One region of the Actinomadura fulvescens genome, then DNA from elsewhere that is predicted to be linked to it. Evidence: riboswitches for the same ligand, from Rfam matches in the RefSeq annotation. Region 1 holds a riboswitch; the other holds the start of a gene.
The links. A riboswitch is a leader RNA that binds a small molecule or an ion and turns the genes downstream of it on or off. The one in region 1 is predicted to bind thiamine pyrophosphate.
Positions count from the first base shown of each region.

Region 2: linked by a shared signal. The riboswitch ahead of thiC (phosphomethylpyrimidine synthase ThiC) and the one ahead of ABD333_RS29860 (purine-cytosine permease family protein) in region 1 are both predicted to bind thiamine pyrophosphate.

Region 1 covers NZ_BAAATD010000009.1:15,547-21,041, reverse strand. The annotation lists gene ABD333_RS29875 (Fpg/Nei family DNA glycosylase) at 1-248, shown strand, start outside; gene ABD333_RS29870 (SSI family serine proteinase inhibitor) at 439-873, opposite strand; gene ABD333_RS29865 (rhodanese-like domain-containing protein) at 947-1,279, shown strand; TPP riboswitch at 1,329-1,446, shown strand; gene ABD333_RS29860 (purine-cytosine permease family protein) at 1,439-2,818, shown strand; gene ABD333_RS29855 (sensor histidine kinase) at 2,922-4,784, shown strand; gene ABD333_RS29850 (hypothetical protein) at 4,825-5,495, shown strand, end outside.
Region 2 covers NZ_BAAATD010000003.1:548,810-554,304, forward strand. The annotation lists gene ABD333_RS14615 (NUDIX domain-containing protein) at 1-341, shown strand, start outside; gene ABD333_RS14620 (sensor histidine kinase) at 376-1,563, opposite strand; gene ABD333_RS14625 (glutathione-independent formaldehyde dehydrogenase) at 1,628-2,800, shown strand; TPP riboswitch at 2,859-2,972, shown strand; gene thiC (phosphomethylpyrimidine synthase ThiC) at 2,968-4,701, shown strand; gene ABD333_RS14635 (class F sortase) at 4,671-5,366, opposite strand; gene ABD333_RS14640 (hypothetical protein) at 5,363-5,495, opposite strand, start outside.

The sequences.
Region 1 (5,495 bases):
TCCACGACACGATCGTCACCACGCTGCGGGACGCCGTCGAGCGCTCACGCGGCCTGGAGGCCCAGGATCTGAAGGGCGAGAAGAAGACGGGCCTGCGCGTACACGGCCGTACCGGCGAGAAATGCCCCGTGTGCGGCGACACGGTCCGCGAGGTCTCGTTCGCCGACTCCTCCCTGCAGTACTGCGCCACCTGCCAGACCGGCGGCAAGCCCCTGGCGGACCGCCGCATGTCGCGCCTCCTCAAATAACCGAACGCGAGACACCCGCCGCGGAGAAGGACGAAGGACACCGCAAGCCAGACGACGCGAGCCAGACGACGCGAGCCAGGCGGTGCGCGGCAGACGACGCGAGCCGGGCGGTGCGCGGCAGACGCTGGGAGGTAGGCGGGGCTCGGTGGGCAGGGCTTCGCGGGGTGGCGGGCGGCTGACGGGGTTGGTGTCAGTTGGCTTGGGGGCTGTCGCCGAAGAGCGGGGCCAGCTTCTGCCAGCGGTGGAGCTCGCAGCCGTCAGCACGGGTGAACCTGGCTTCGACCGGCTTGCCCTGCCACGTACCCGTCACGGTGGCGACCTGGGGGCCGCCGTAGATCTTCGTGCAGATCTGGCCGGTGGGCGGGGGCTGGAAGGGGTCCTTGACCTTGGCGACGGCCGCGCAGGCCTGGGCCGCCTTCGGATGATCGCCTCCGACCGGGTCGCAGGTCAGGGTCCAGGTCTTGGCGGGGGCCTTGGCGGATGGCTTGACCCGTACGGTCAGCGTTTCTTTGGCGCTGGCGGAGGGGGAGACCGACGTTGTGGGTGAGGACTCGCCAGAGCTGGTGGAGGGGCGTTCGGAGCCGCAGGCCGCCACCGCCATGACCATGGCTAGGCCGGGCGTCATGAAAAGGAGCGTCCGATACCGCATGGGTGATTCGACGCGGGCGGGTCTCGCGCGGTTCCATGGAGGCGTGATGATTTTCGGGGATGACGTCCCGGCCGTGGACGCGGCCGACGTACCGCAGGGCGCATACCTTCTCGACGTCCGTGAGCAGTACGAGTGGGACGCCGGGCACGCGCCGGGGGCCGCGCACATCTCGATGGCCGAGCTGAGTGACCGTGCCGGGGAGATTCCGCGTGACCAGGACGTGTACGTGATCTGCCGGTCGGGGGCGCGTTCCGCTCAGGTGACCGTCGCGCTCAACCAGGCGGGCTGGCTGGCCAAGAACGTCGACGGGGGCATGAAACGCTGGGCCGAGGCGGGACGCCCGATGGAGGGCGGTGCGGACGGGCCGCCGCACGTGGCCTGAGGTCTCGCGGACTTACGCTCCTCGATGTACGATTCGTCCCGTTCAAGGCCAACCCCACCGCGGGAGCTCGGGCCGACCGGGCTGAGAGGGCGACATGGCACAGGCGTCGCCGACCGCATGAACCTGTCCGGGTAATGCCGGCGTAGGGAGCGTGTCACGATGACGTCTGCCATAAAAGAACGCCCTCGCAACGAGGTCCCGTACACCCTGGACGAGCCCGCGCCCAAGGTCCTCAGCTTCTGGGACCAGGGCGCCTTCTGGGCCAATCTCGGGGTCAGCCTGTTCGCGTTCTCCGGCGCCTACACCGTGCTAGCCCCGGACGCCGACGGCAAGCCGGGGCTGTCCATCGTGGCGGGCATCGTCGCGATGGTCGTCGGTACGGCGATCGGCGGGCTGATGCTGGGCCTGGCCGCGGCGCCGGGCGCTGTCACCGGCAAGCCCGCGATGGTGTTGCTGCGGGGGCTGTTCGGCGCGCGGCTGTCGTACGTGCCGACCGCGCTCAACATCGCCCAGCTCATCGGCTGGGGCACGTTCGAGCTGATCGTCATCGCGGACGCGGCGCGGGCGTTGTGGGATGGGGTGCCGCGCTGGACGTACGTGATCGCGGCTGGCGTGCTCACCACGGTCCTGACCATCTGGCCGCTCGGCTCGGTCCGGATGCTGCGCCGGTACGTGACGGCCGCGGTGATGATCGCGCTGGTCTACTTCTACGTCCAGTTGCTGCGCGAGCCGCTGCCGGACCTGACCGAGGGGTCGTGGGGCGGGTTCTGGATCGGCGCCGACGCGGCGCTGGCCGTCTCGATCTCGTGGGTGCCGGTGGCGGCCGACTACACCCGGCACGCGCGCAGTGCCCGCGGGGCGTTCGGCGCGGCGGCCGTGGGCTACTCGGCGACCCAGATCTTCGCCTACATTCTCGGCCTGCTGGCACTGGCCCTGGTCGCCGGCGACTCGACCAAGGTCTTCGACCCGTTCCTGGGCGTGACGCTGGGCGTGCTGTTCTTCGCGGTCTTCGTGCTGCGCGAGGCCGACCAGTCGTTCGCCAACGTCTACTCCACCGCCGTCTCCATCCAGAACCTGGTGCCGCGCGCCGACCGGCGGGTGCTGTCGATCGCGCTCGGCGCGCTGATCACCGGTCTGGCCCTGCTGCTGGACATCGGCGACTACGCCAGCTTCCTGTCCCTGATCGGCTCGGTGTTCGTGCCCATGCTGGGCGTGCTGGCCGTGGACTTCTTCCTCGGCGCGGGGAAGCGGGGCACGTGGGACATGTCGGTGTCGGCGCCGTCGCGCTGGGGGATGATCGTCGCCTGGGCGGTCGGCTTCGTCACGTACCAGCTGATCAACCCCGGCACGGTGAGCTGGTGGGCGGGCTTCTGGCAGGACGTGCAGGAGGCGGTCGGCTTCAGCACGCAGAGCTGGATGAGCGCCTCGCTGCTGTCGTTCCTCGTCGCAGGGCTCGCCGCGCTCGTCATCGGCCGGTTCGCGCCGGGCGGGGACGGCGGCGGACGATCTGACGGCAAGATCGACTCTGCTGCCGTCTGAACGTCCGGACGACGAAGGTTTGCGGGTGATTCCGCCGGGAGGTGGAAACGTTTCGGCGGTGGTTGCCCGGCGCCGCCGCAAGATCCGGTGGCACGATACAGACGTGCAGCTTTCGGTCCACGACCCGATCCTCCGCGCGGTCATCGAGTGCGCGGCCGACGCGATCGTGGCCGTGGACCACTCGTTCCGGGTCACGGTGTGGAACCCGGCCGCCGAGCGGATGTTCGGCTGGCGGGCCGACGAGGTGCTCGGCCGGGTGCCGCCGATCGTGCCGGACGAGCTCAAGGCCGAGCACAACGCCGTCCAGGAACGGCTGCTGACGCGGCGTGCGGGCGAGGGCGACAGCGGGCGGATCTCGATCGCCACCCGCCGGTTCCACCGCGACGGGAGCCTGATCGACGTCCGCATCGACACCAGCGCGCTGCAGGACCGGGACGGCGCGCTCCTCGGCTGGGTCGGCGTCTACCACCCGGTCGAGGAGGACGAGGTCGCCCAGCACCACATGGCCGAACGCGCGCGGCTCGTCCGGCGGCTGAACGACATCGTCGCCGACCTCAACGCCGAGCTCGACCTCGACGTGGTGCTCGACCGGATCACCGCCGCGCTGATCGAGCTGACCGGCGCCGACGCGGGCGGCTTCGTCCGGATCGACGACGAGCGGCTGCGCCTGGTGAGCATGTACGGGCTGCCCGACCACATGCGGGGCGCCTCGGCCGACCTGCGCTCCAGCCTGGTCGGCGAGCTGCTCCGGTCGGGCAAGACCGTGATGCTGGCGACCGGCGAGCGGCGGCTCGGCGATCTCGTCTGGTCCGAACTGCCGGGGTTGCACACGATCGCGCTGGGCCTGTCGTTCCTGCAGAACCAGCCGTACGGGGCGCTCTACGCGCTGTTCTCCGGGCGCAAGATCGGCCATACCGAGCTGGAGCTTCTGGAGTTGCTCGCCGGGCACGCGGGCGTGGCGGTCGGCAACGCCGTGGCGTACGCCGAGGTCGTGCGGCAGCGCGCGCACGAGCGCGCGGTCATCGACTCCAGCGCGGACGGCATCGCCGTGCTCGACCGCGACGGCACCGTACGCCAGTGGAACCCGGCCGCGCACGTGCTCACCGGGCTGCCCGCCGAGCACGTGATCGGGCATCGGCTGCCGTTCGAGAAGCCCGAGCCCGGCGAGATGCTGACCTTCCAGTGGGAATCGGGCATCTGGCTGAACGTGCTCTCGGCGGAGATCGAGGAGACCGGCGAGCTCGTGGTCGACTTCCGCGACGTCAGTGCCGCCAAGGCGCTGGAGGAGGCCAAGGATCTCTTCCTGGCGACCACCAGCCATGAGCTCCGGACCCCGATCACCGTCGTCCAGGGCTTCGCGAGCACGCTGGTCAACCGGTGGGACGAGCTCGCCGACGCCGACCGCCGGTCCGCCGTGGCCACGATCGCCGAACGCGCCCAGTCACTCGGGCGCCTGGTGGAGCACCTGCTGCTGGGGTCGCGGGCGGGCGCCGACGAGCTCGCCGTGACCATGGAGTCGTTCGACCTGTCCCGGGTGGTGACCGGCGTGGTGGCGGGATTCCGCTCGTTGTCGAGCCTGCACAGCGTCGAGCTCGACATCGCCCCGGACCTACCCCTGGCGGCGGGCGATCCGATGGCGACCGACATCGTCCTCGGCCAGCTCCTGGAGAACGCGTTCAAGTACTCGCCCGACGGAGGCACGGTCAGGGTCCGCGTGTGGCCGGCGGGCGCCGACGTGGTGGTCACCGTCCAGGACGAGGGCATTGGCATCGCCCCGGGAGATCACGAGCGCATCTTCGAGCGCTTCGTCCAGGGCGAGGCCGGAGATAGGCGCCGCTTCGGCGGCATCGGGCTCGGACTCTATATCGTCAAGCGCCTCACCGAGGCCCAGGGCGGAGCGATCTCGGCCCACCCCGGACCAGCGACCGGCACCTGCATGCGCCTGGTCCTGAAGTCCGCTCCCTGACATCCTGCGCGGCGTCTCGCTCGACGTCCCGCGCGGCGCCTTGCCCGGCATCCCGCCTGAGGTCCTGCGCGGCGTCCTGCCCGGCGTCTTGCCCGAGGTCCTGCGCGGCGTCTCGCCCGAGGTCCTGCGCGGCGTCCTGCCCGGCGTCCTGCGCGGCGTCTCGCCCGGCGTCCTGCGCGGCGTCTCGCCCGGGGTCCTGCGCGGCGTCCTGCCCGGCGTCCTGCGCGGCGTCCTGCGCGGCGTCTCGCTCGACGTCCCGCGCGGCGCCTTGCCCGGCATCCCGCCCGAGGACGTCCTGCGCGACGTCATGCCCGGCGCCCTGCCTGACGTCCTGCGTGCGGCGTCTCGGCCGACGTCCTGCCCGGCGTCCTGCGCGGCGTCTCGCCCGGCATCCTGCCCGGCGTCCTGCCCGGCGTCCTGCCCGGCGTCCTGCCCGGCGTCTCGCCCGGGGTCCTGCGCGGCGTCCTGCCCGGCGTCCTGCGTGCGGCATCCTGCCCGGCGTCCTGCCCGGCGTCCTGCGTGCGGCGTCTCGCTCGGCGTCCTGAGCGGCGTCCTGCCTGGCGCCCTGAGCGGCGTCCTGCCCGGCGTCCCGGCCGACGTCTCGCTCGACATTCTGCGCGGTGTCTCACTCGACGTTTTGCCAGAACGCCTTGTGGGTGTCTTGAGCCGGTTAGCCAACGCCTGGATCGGGCGGCTGTCGGGCTGGTGGTG
Region 2 (5,495 bases), on a different contig from region 1:
TCACCGACCAGTGGGGATGGGAGATCCCGGGCGGCCGGGTCGAGGCCGGCGAGGAGCCCGCCGAGGCCGCCGCCCGCGAGCTGGTCGAGGAGACCGGATGGCAGGCCGGGCCGATGCGCCACCTGCTGGACGTCCGGCCCTCGCCCGGTATCCACGATGGTGTTCATCACATCTTCCGGGCGGACGGGGCGGAACGGATCGGGGAGCCCACCGACGTCGAGGCCGAGCGGATCGAGTGGGTGCCGCTCTCGTCGGTGCGGGAACTGATCACGCGGGGGGACATCGGGCAGGCTTCTACCATGGCCGCACTGTTGTACCTCGCCGCCGGCGGCCCCGGATGACCACCACCCTGCCGAGACGAGCGCCGCGCCCACCTCAATGGTGTGGAGACGCACCGCTTCGCGTGAGGGAGTCCACGACCATCGGCAGGGTGGCGGTGACGGCGAAGCCGCCGCCCGGTCCCCGGCCGGTCCGGACCGTCCCGCCCACGCTGCGGGCCCGCTCGGTCATGCCGAGGATGCCGAAGCCCTCCCCGGCGTGCTCGCCCGGCCCGCGCCCGTCGTCGGTCACCGTCAGCCGGAGGTCGCCGTCCGACCGGACGACGCGGACCTCGACCGCGCCGGCCCCGGCGTGCTTGATCACGTTGGTCAGGGCCTCCTGCACGATCCGGTGCGCGACGATCCCGACCTCGGGGGCGGGCTCTCCCTCGCCCAGCTCCACCAGGCGGGCGTCGAGCCCGGCCGCGCGCGCCGCGTTCACCAGCTCGCCGAGGCCGTCCAGCCCGGCCGCCAGCTCGCCGGGCACGCCGGGCCTGTCGGTGCGCCGCAGGACCTGGAGCGTGGCGTGGACCTCCGCCCGGGCGTCGCGGCAGGTCGCGGCGATGGAGTTGAGCGTCCCGGCGAGCTCCTCGCGGTCCAGCGGCCGGTCGCCCGCCACCTGGTGCCCGGCGGCCGCGGCCTGCACGCCGATCACGGTGATGGTGTGCGCGAGCAGGTCGTGCAGGTCGCGGGCGATGCGCAGGCGCTCCTCGGCGACGCGCCGCAGCGCCTCCTCCTCGCGGGTGCGCTCGGCGCGCTCGGCCCGTTCGGTGATCGCCGCGACCCGCGCCCGGTGCACCCGCCATGCCTGGATCGCGATGATCACGGCGACAACGGCCTCCAGCGCGCCGATCTGCTCCAGGCCGCTGCGCTCGCTCGCGCGCATCGCGAAGGTGACCGCGCAGACCGCCAGGATCGCGCACACCGTCATGAGGACGGCCCGCACCCTGCGGCCCAGGAACGCGTAGGTGAACAGCGCGAGGACCGTGGCGGGCACGACCGCGTGGTGCTGGTAGCCCAGGACGTGGAAGGGCAGCACCAGGGCGGCGAAGGCCAGCAGCACCGCACCGGGCCATCGCCTCCGCCACGCGAGCGGCGCGTGGAGGACGACGAGCAGCAGCGCTCCCCCGGGGTCCAGGGTCCGCTCCTCCGGCCAGGCCAGCGTCACCGCCAGCGCGGCTCCCGCCAGGACGGCCGCGATCAGGCCGTCCGTCACCTCTGGCCGCATCCGGCGCACGATCACCACGTTCCATACCGTAACGGAACCTCCCCATGGCCTTCAGGCCGGTGTGCGCGGGCATGAGTCGCGGATGAAGGCCGTCGTCTACGAGGAGGTCCGGCGGGTCGGCGTGCACGACGTCGCCGACGCGGCGGTCGAGGAGCCGTCGGACGCGCTGGTGCGCGTCACGTCCAGCGCGATCTGCGGGACCGACCTGCACATGTACGACGGGCGTACGGGCGCGGAGCCGGGCCTGGTCCTCGGGCACGAGCCCATCGGCGTCGTCGAGGAGACCGGGGCCGCCGTCGACCTGGTGAGGCGCGGCGACCGGGTGGTGATCCCGACCCATCTCTACTGCGGGGTCTGCGTGAACTGCGCCCGCGGCTACTCGGCGGCCTGCATGCGCGTACGGCCCGGTGGATTCGGCGCGGCCTACGGGTACGCGGGCATGGGGCCTTACCGGGGAGCCCAGGCCGAGCTGCTGCGCGTGCCCTACGCCGACGCCAACTGCGTGCGGTTGCCCGGCGAGCCGGGGGACGACCGCGAGGACGACTTCCTCATGCTGGCGGACGCGTTCGTCACGGGCTGGCACGCGACCGAACTGGCGGGCGTCGGCCCCGCCGACACGGTCGCGGTCTTCGGGGCGGGCACCATCGGCCTGCTGGCCGCCTACAGCGCGCGGCTGAGGGGCGCGGCCGAGGTGTACGTGGTCGACCACGTCCCCGAGCGGCTCGCGCTCGCCGAGCGGATCGACACGATCCCGGTCGACCTGCGCGACGGCGATCCCGTCGAGCGCATCAAGGAGCTGCGGCGGCCGCCCGCCGGTGAGGAGGGCCTCGACGGCGTCCGGTGCGGGATCGACGCGGTCGGCTTCCAAGCCGTTGACCGTGCGGACCCCTCTCGCGAGAACCCGCGGCAGGTCGTCTCGGACCTGGCGCGCCTGGTCAACCCCACCGGTCGGCTCGGCATCGCGGGTGTCTATGCCGAGAAGGACCTCTCCCCCGCCCCAACGGGAAACGCCGACGGCAGCATCGACGTGCCGTGGGCCACGCTGTTCGGCAAGGGCGTGCGCGTCGGCTTCGGCCGTACGCACGACCGCCGCTACACCGTCCCGCTGCGCGACCTCGTCATCTCCGGCCGGGCGCGTCCGGGCGTGGTGGTCACCCACCACGCGCCGCTCGACGACGCGCCGGACCTGTACAGGCGCTTCGACCAGCGCGCCGACGGCGTCGTCAAGGCCGTGCTCCACCCGCGCGGCCGGTAGGGCCATACATCACCCGCGGTGGTTGCGGCAACGGGGGGACGGCGCGTTAACGTCGGGCACGACAGATCGCGGGGGCCCGGCGAACCGGGCTGAGATCGCGGCTGATACGGCCGCCGACCGCTGGAACCTGACCGGGTAATGCCGGCGTAGGGAGAGATCGAGTCGTCATGAACGACACCACTGTTTCACGTGCCCGCAAGACCTACCTCCAAGGCTCGCGCCCGGACATCCGGGTCCCCATGCGCGAGGTGCCGCTGACCAACGGCGACACCGTGGTGCTGTACGACACCTCGGGGCCGTACACCGACGCCGCGTACGAGACCGACGTGCGGCGAGGACTGCCCGCGCTGCGCTCGGCGTGGATCGCCGAACGCGGCGACACCGCCGAGTACGAGGGCCGTGGCCACCGTCCCGAGGACGACGGCCGCAAGTCCACCGATCCGTTGCGTGACCGGGCGGCCTTCCCGGCGCGCAGGCCGCGCAGGGGCACCGGGACGCCGGTGACGCAGCGCGCCTACGCGCGGCGCGGCGAGATCACGTCCGAGATGGAGTACGTGGCGCTGCGCGAGGGCGTCGCGCCGGAGTTCGTCCGCGACGAGCTCGCGGCGGGCCGGGCCGTGCTGCCCGCCAACGTCAACCATCCCGAGATCGAGCCGATGATCATCGGTAAGAACTTCCTGGTGAAGGTCAACGCCAACATCGGCAACTCCGCGGTGGCGTCCTCCATCGAGGACGAGGTGGAGAAGATGACGTGGGCGACCCGCTGGGGCGCCGACACCATCATGGACCTCTCGACGGGCCGCGACATCCACACCACGCGCGAGTGGATCCTGCGCAACTCCCCCGTCCCGGTCGGCACGGTGCCGCTCTACCAGGCGCTGGAGAAGGCCGGCGGCGACCCGGCGGCGCTGAGCTTCGAGGTGTTCCGCGACACCGTGATCGAGCAGGCCGAGCAGGGCGTCGACTACATGACGATCCACGCGGGCGTGCTGCTGTCGTACGTGCCGCTGACGGCGCGCCGCAAGACCGGCATCGTGTCGCGGGGCGGGTCGATCATGGCGGCCTGGTGCCTGGCCCACCACGAGGAGAACTTCCTCTACACCCGCTTCCGCGAGCTCTGCGAGATCTTCGCCGCGTACGACATCACCTGGTCGCTCGGCGACGGGCTGCGCCCCGGCTCCATCTACGACGCCAACGACGAGGCCCAGTTCGCCGAGCTGCGGACGCAGGGCGAGCTGACGAAGATCGCGGCCGAGTACGACAACCAGGTGATGAACGAGGGCCCGGGCCACATCCCGATGCACAAAATCAAAGAGAACGTCGACCGCCAGCAGGAGTGGTGCGACGAGGCCCCGTTCTACACGCTCGGCCCGCTGACCACCGATATCGCGCCCGGCTACGACCACATCACCTCGGCCATCGGCGCCGCGATGATCGGCTGGTACGGCACCGCGATGCTCTGCTACGTCACGCCCAAGGAGCACCTCGGCCTGCCCGACCGCGACGACGTCAAGGCGGGCGTGATCGCCTACAAGATCGCGGCGCACGCGGCCGACCTGGCCAAGGGCCACCCGGGCGCGCAGGCCTGGGACGACGCGCTGTCGGACGCCCGGTTCGAGTTCCGCTGGGAGGACCAGTTCGACCTCTCGCTCGACCCGGACACCGCGCGGTCGTTCCACGACGAGACGCTGCCCGCCGCCCCGGCCAAGACCGCGCACTTCTGCTCGATGTGCGGCCCGCACTTCTGCTCGATGAAGATCACGCAGGACGTGCGCCGGTACGCGGGCGAGCGGGGCCTCGGCGAGTCCGACGCGCTGGCCGCGGGCATGCGGGCGAAGGCCGCGGAGTTCCAGGCCGCCGGCGGGCAGGTCTATCTGCCGGTGGTGCCCTCCGACGGCTGAGACCCGGCGAGCCGGGCCCAGGCGATCACGTTGCGGGTGTAGCTGCGGCGGGCCCGGTCGAACGACCCGCCGCAGGTGATCAGGCGCAGGCCGGCATGGTCCAGGTCGCCGTACACGCGGGCGGTCGGGAAGCGGTCCTTGGAGACGTCCTCGACGGAGGTGATCCGGAACCGCACGGACCGTCCGTCCGCGCGGATCACCCGCACCGTGTCGCCCGGGCGCAGCGTGCGCACCCGGTGGAAGACGCCCGGCCCGCCGCGCCCGGAGTCGACGTGACCGAGGAGCACGGCGGGTCCGCGTTCGCCCGGCACCGGGCCGTACCGGTACCAGCCCACTTCGTGGACCCGGGAGAGCGGCGGCACCTGGACGCTGCCGTCGCGGCGCAGCCCCACCGGGCCGACCGGGGCGGTCACGCCGAGCCTGTCGATCACGACCTTGACCGGCCGCGCCCCGTCGCCCGGCGGCCGCGCGGCCGGTGTCCGCGCGGCGGTCGCGGCGGGCGCGGGCCTGGCGGGCGCGGCGGCCCCGGACGCGGGAGCGACGGGACGCGGCGAGGCGTCCGGCCGGGTCACCGCCCACCAGGTCGTGCCCACGCCCGCCGTCCCGGCGAGGACCACGGCGGCGACGCCGATCCGGCCGGGCCGGCGTGAGCGAGACCCCGTCATCGACCGACCAGCACCTCACCGAAGCCCGTCGCCGCCGCGCCCGCCGGCACCTTGCGCGTCTGCTTCGTCCGGCCGGCCACCGGCGACTTGCGCGGCGGCGCGCCGCGCCGCTGCTGCGGCGGCGCGGGC